2 regions of the Clostridium sp. LBM24168 genome follow, and region 1 is predicted to be linked to the other one. Evidence: riboswitches for the same ligand, from Rfam matches in the RefSeq annotation. Region 1 holds a riboswitch; the other holds the start of a gene.
What was found. Region 1 has a riboswitch for ZMP and ZTP ahead of pflB (formate C-acetyltransferase). Riboswitches for the same ligand answer to the same signal wherever they lie in the genome.
Positions count from the first base shown of each region.

Region 2: linked by a shared signal. The riboswitch ahead of ACSVC9_RS05130 (phosphoribosylaminoimidazolecarboxamide formyltransferase) and the one ahead of pflB (formate C-acetyltransferase) in region 1 are both predicted to bind ZMP and ZTP.

Region 1 covers NZ_CP196861.1:1,995,072-1,998,287, forward strand. Annotated here, with positions in the region: gene pflB (formate C-acetyltransferase) at 1-1,114, opposite strand, end outside; ZMP/ZTP riboswitch at 1,222-1,301, opposite strand; gene ACSVC9_RS09840 (SpaA isopeptide-forming pilin-related protein) at 1,352-3,216, opposite strand, start outside.
Region 2 covers NZ_CP196861.1:1,039,600-1,042,815, forward strand. Annotated here, with positions in the region: gene ACSVC9_RS05110 (DUF2089 family protein) at 51-413, shown strand; gene ACSVC9_RS05115 (SHOCT-like domain-containing protein) at 435-812, shown strand; gene ACSVC9_RS05120 (hypothetical protein) at 824-1,075, shown strand; gene ACSVC9_RS05125 (CDP-alcohol phosphatidyltransferase family protein) at 1,207-1,725, shown strand; ZMP/ZTP riboswitch at 1,804-1,888, shown strand; gene ACSVC9_RS05130 (phosphoribosylaminoimidazolecarboxamide formyltransferase) at 1,940-3,115, shown strand; gene ACSVC9_RS05135 (DMT family transporter) at 3,130-3,216, opposite strand, start outside.

The sequences.
Region 1 (3,216 bases):
ATGCTTCAGGAAGATTCTGTGACCACAGTACCGTCATATTTGGCTCTGGAGCAGGCCCAAGATTTGTAAGAGTATTTAGAAACCTATAGGAATTTTTTGTGACAAGAGTTCTTCCATCTATTCCTATACCGCCTATAGCTTCTGTAACCCAGTTAGGATCCCCTGCAAATATCTCATTATATTCCGGAGTTCTAAGATGTCTTTCAAGTCTCAATTTAATTATAAACTGGTCTATAATTTCCTGGGCGCTCTGTTCATCTATTATACCTTTCTTCAAGTCCCTTTCTATATATATATCCAAAAATGTAGACACCCTTCCAAGGGACATCGCTGCACCATTGTTTTCCTTTATTCCCGCAAGATATCCAAAGTAAGTAAACTGGACAGCTTCTCTTGCATTTGATGCCGGATTTGAAATATCAATTCCATAGCGTGAGGCCATATTTTTCATCTTTTTAAGGGCTTTTATCTGTTCTGAAACTTCTTCTCTCTGTCTTATGAGACCTTCAGTCATATCTCCCTTTAGATTTTTCATGTCTTTTTTCTTCTCTTCTATTAAATAATCAATTCCATACAGTGCTATCCTTCTAAAATCACCTATTATCCTTCCCCGTCCATAGGCATCAGGAAGTCCTGTTAAAAGCCCTACATGTCTTGCCGTCTTCATTTCTTCATTATACACATCAAAAACCGCTTCATTATGTGTCTTTCTATACTTTGTAAATATACCATTCATATCATCATCGACTTTGTATCCATAAGCATCGAGAGCCTGCTTTACCATTCTTATACCACCGAAGGGATTCACCATCCTCTTGAGAGGTGCATCAGTCTGAAGTCCATATATCACCTCATTTGGCTTATCTATATATCCCGGTTCAAAGCTGTCAATGCCGGATACGGTCTTGGTATCCACATCAAGCACTCCGCCTTTTTTAATTTCCTCCAAAATCAACTTTTCTGATTTTTCCCAAACCTTCTTTGTTTTTTCAGTAGGTGATGTCAAAAAGCTTTCATCTCCAGCATAAGGTGCATAGTTCTTTTGTATAAAATTTCTCACATCGATGCTTTCTGTCCATTTACCGTTATTGAAATCTTCCCATCCAATTTTCATAAATATTCTCTCCTTTATAAATATTTTTACTATTCTTAAAATTTTTATGTTAAAACTCTAATAAAACCATATATTATCGACTTAAATAAAAATGACCGTCTGGACATTTTTATTGCCCAGGCGGTCGGCTTTCTAAAAATCGTACTCCCTGTGGTTACATCCACTTCCGCCGGTTATACGACTTGTTTAAAATCAGTTTTTCTTGTACATTTAAATTATCATATTATCACAAATGTGTCAATATAATTTTTTTCTCATGAACATCAATAGGACTCCTGCAAAAATAAGTAATATTCCTGCTACAAGCAATATAGTGGTATCTATAAAACTTCCCGTCCTAGGAAGAACTGATGATGTTTCCATGGAAGATTTTTTCTGCACACTCTGTGATTTCGAAGATCCATTTGCCGAATTACCGATTGTAGAATTACCACCTTCTCCAGAATTTTGACCTGGCTGATTCGTATCAGGTTTCTGGCCCGGCTGATTTGGCTGATCCGGTTTATTACCTTCATCCGGATTCTCTCCTGGCTGTTCCGGTTCTTCCGGTGTCGGCTGTACCGGCGGTACAGGTGTACTTCCTTCTTCTTTGGCATCCTGTACAGTTCCAAGGTCATAAACCTTACTCTGGTTTATCTCTACAGATAATATTTTATCTGAGATGGAATAACCAGAAGGTGCTTTGGTCTCCTTGACAGTATATTTACCTGGATTCACCTTGGTAAACTCTGCCAGTCCATTTTCATCTGTCACAACAGTCTTCACTGAATTTCCCTTGGAATTGATCAGCGTGAACTCTGCACCTTTAAGCGGATTCCCACTCTTATCCGTCTTCTTTACATTCACCTTGCCGCGGATGCTCGCACTTCCGCCTCCGCCTGCACCTCCTGAAGAAATAGGATCCATTTCTATGTCATGCTTTACTATAGCATCATTTACAGAAATGGTCTCTGTTGTTTCGGTTTCATACCCAGGTTTTGTAGCAACAATATAGTAATCGGTATTCGGATAAACCATGAAAGCATAGTTGCCTTCTTCGTCACTGGACTGCGGATTTGCATTGTCTGCAGGAGGGAAACCTTCCAGTCCCGGAAGCTGTACAAGTGTATCAGGAGTTTTGCCTGATTCCCTGTTTCTCTCGGTATCTGCATAGTACAATTTTATATCCGCATCAGGTATTTTATCACCAGTAACACTGTCAGTGACTACACCATATGGATCTATCAGGGTAGGTTCCGGATCAATCCTCATCTGTCCGTCAGAATCCATTTTCACATCAATTCTTCCGATAATAATCTCTTCACCATTATCGAAATGGTATATGATATTAAAGTTGTACTCCCTGTCCTTTTCAAGACCGCCTACCTGGAAGGTACCGTCACTTCCGATATCAACCTGCTGTCCAATTTCTGGAACATCGATGGTTATATTGCCGTAGTCCTTGAAATATCCTGCAGTTTCTCCATCAGGATTTTTCAAAAGTACAATACCTGCTGCAGTTTTTTCAGAGTCATAGGAATTTCCTGCAATTTCACCAGGATTTGATTTCTGTATGAAGGTTTTATCTTCTGTCTTTCCATTTATCTGTACAGGTACTGTTATATGAACATCATATTCTACATCTCCCTTGGGAACGGCAATTTCATATTTACCGTCAGATGATGTAGTTACCGTACTTGTGAAGTCTATTGTTCCATCACCATCAAAGTCCTTCTCAACTACAACCGTAGCTCCAGCTATAGGATTTCCTGTTTCATTGTCCACAACTGTTCCCTTTATGCTTCCAGGTTCAAATGTAATATCTATTTGATCCTTGGCATTCAATCCATGTTCCGGATCATTGACAACTGCAGTAACAGGTATCTTCTTTTCTTCAATTCCTTCAATTTTGTCGGACTTGAATACTACGGAAGCTTCACCATTTTCATCGGTGACTGCAGAACTGCCATCAGGGAAACTTCCATTCGGTGCTGAAAAATCAACAGTAACACCAGGTGCAGGTTTATTGTCCTCATCAACTACTTTTGCTGTAAGCGTCGATGTTGATTTACCGTCGCCTGTAATAGACTTCGGATCTGCTGTTAACTCAATGTTAAAGCTGT
Region 2 (3,216 bases), 960 kb from region 1:
AATATATTAAAAATATATGATATACTATGTTTAGAGAGGAAGGTGATAACTTGACGTATAAAGTTATTGAGAAATGTCCGGTGTGTGGATCAAAACTTTTAATTTCAAAACTTTATTGTCCAAAGTGCAGTACTGTAATTGAAAATGAGTTTGAAATGTCAAAGTTTGAATATCTTAACAAAGATCAACTTAAATTCATAGAGGTGTTTCTAAAAAACAGAGGAAATATAAAAGATGTTGAAAAAGAACTTGGCATATCTTACCCGACTGTAAGGTCGAAACTGGATGAAGTAATAGCGGCTTTGGGCCATAGTGTATCACAAAATACAGGGACTGGTAAAAAGAAAATAGTGGATATGTTGGAAAATGGAGAAATAAATGCAGATCAGGCTATAAAAATGCTCAATCAGTAGTATAAAAAGGAGGATGATAAAATGAATGAGGAAATATTAAGAGTATTAAAAATGGTGGAGGAGGGAAAACTTACATCTGATAAGGCTCAGGAGATTATAGAGTCATTGAAGGAAAAAAATACCGATATTCAAATTGCAGATGAGGGTGACATAATGAACAAGATGCTGAAAATAAAAGTGAATTCCCATGAAGGGGATAATGTAAATGTAAAACTTCCAGTAAAATTTATAAAGGTAATTCTTAAAACTGTTGGAAAACTTCCAATAAATAACGACGTAAAAGGAATGGAGAGTATAGATTTGGATCTTATTTTAGAAGCCATAGACAATGGACTTTCAGGAAATATAGTAGATGTTAAAAGTGCAGATGGTGACATAGTAGAAGTTAGCATAGAATAGGAAGTGCAGCTATGAAAGTGTATATAAGAACTGGAAGTATAAGATTTATAATGCCTATACCGCTTGTATTTTTGAAATTTGGAGTAGCTATGGTGAATTCATCTTTTATAAAAAGAAATATTCCTGAAAGACACAGAAAATATATTGAAATAATTGATTTTAAACAGCTTTCAAAATGTATTGGACTGCTTAAGGAATACAGGGGGCTGGAAATTCTAGAAGTCAGAGCAAAAGATGGCACGAAAGTTTCGATAACATTGTAAATATAATTTGTGGGAATTATATTTAATATTACCCTTAACTGGAAGTAAATTAAAAATGTAGAAAGGATTAATTTAAATTGCATAAAATAGTTAAGTTTATACCTAACAGTATTACTACAACAAGGATATTTATGTCAATTTTATTTGTTTTAAATATACTGGATAATTTTAAATATACACAACATAAATTCTTTGAGATGCTAATTATATTTTTATGTATATGTATATCTGATTTTGTGGATGGTTATATTGCAAGAAAAATAAACTGTACTTCAAAATTAGGTGCCAAACTTGATATTTTTGCAGATTTGATCTTCATATTTTCTTCTTATTTGACTTTAATAATTTTAAATATGTTACCATTGTGGTTTTTTGTATTTATATGTTTTAAATTTGTGGAATTTTTATTTACCTCAGTTTTTATAAAAAAATACTATAGTATATCAATAAATCCTTTTGTTTTTGATAAGTGGGGAAAAGTCACAGCGGCCTTGTTCTTTGTTGTTCCTGGAGCAGCATGTATTTTTAATTTTTTGCTTTATGCTGAGCTAAATTATTTGATGAATTTTTTGCTTTATGCTACTTTAGCGTTAGGATTGTTGTCTTCTTATTTAAGAATAAGATACTACCTTAAATTACGATCTAGCTGATTAGTTTATAAAATTGTATGATTGTCTTTTATTTGGATTGACATGACAATTGGAGTATAATATAATTTAGTAAACAATGAGTAATCATGCGACTGGCGGAAATGGAGTTTACCATATGAAGCATGATTGAATATAATTTGTATCGACCGCCTGGGTAGTTTTAGATATTTACCCGGTTTTTTTTGTGCTTAAATTTTGAAAGGAAGTAATTTAGATGAGAAATAATGAACTCGTATTAAAGTATGGATGTAATCCACACCAGAAACCAGCAAGAGTTTATGTTAAAAGAGGAGTACTTCCATTTGAGGTTATAAATGGTGAGCCTGGATACATAAACCTTATGGATGCACTTAATTCATGGCAGCTTGTTAAGGAATTGAAAAATGCTACAGGTCTTGCAAGCGCAGCTTCTTTTAAACATGTAAGTCCTGCAGGTGCTGCAGTTGCGGTACCACTTGATGACACATTAAGAAAGGCATATTCAGTTGAAGGTGTGGATCTTTCGCCTGCAGCTACTGCATATTGCAGGGCGAGAGGTGCTGATAGAATGTCTTCTTATGGAGATTTTGCGGCTTTAAGTGATGAAGTCGATTTATCTACAGCTAAGGTATTAAAGAGTACTGTTTCGGATGGGGTAATTGCACCATCTTACAATAAGGATGCTCTTGAGATTTTGAAGAAGAAAAAAGGAGGAAATTATTGTATAATACAAATTGATAAAGATTATGAACCACGTAAAATAGAAAAAAGAGAAATATTTGGAATAACCTTTGAGCAGAAAAGAAATGATGCAATTATAACAGATGAACTTTTAAAAAATATAGTAACAAAAAGAAAAGATATAACTAAAAGCGTAAAAAGAGATCTTTTAATATCCATGATTACACTTAAATACACTCAATCCAATTCTGTATGCTTTGTACTTGATGGGCAAGTAATTGGAGTCGGAGCAGGACAGCAATCCAGAATTCACTGTACAAGGCTGGCTGGATCGAAAGCAGATATATGGTTTTTAAGACAGCATCCTTCAGTTTTGTCACTTCCATTTAAAGCTGGACTTAAAAAAGCAGAGAAAGATAATGCAATAGATCAATATCTCCGCAATGATGTAACAGAGGAGGAGATCCGATGCTGGAGGGAGATATTTACTGAAGTCCCAAGAAAACTTACAGAAGAAGAGAAGGAAAATTGGCTTTCAAAACTTAATGGAGTTTCTCTAGGTTCTGATGCATTTTTCCCATTCAGAGATAATATAGACAGAGCGTCTAAAAGCGGAGTTGAGTATATTGTCGAGCCGGGTGGTTCTGTAAGAGATGATATTGTGATAGAAGCATGCAATGATTATAATATGGTAATGGCCTTTTCAAATTTAAGACTATTTCATCATTAATAAGAATCCATAATTTAACTGCTGTCTGTTGATACCAGATAAGTTCCTGCTATCATAATTATTAGTGCTAGAAAAAAGTATGTATTTGGAGTCTCCTTTAA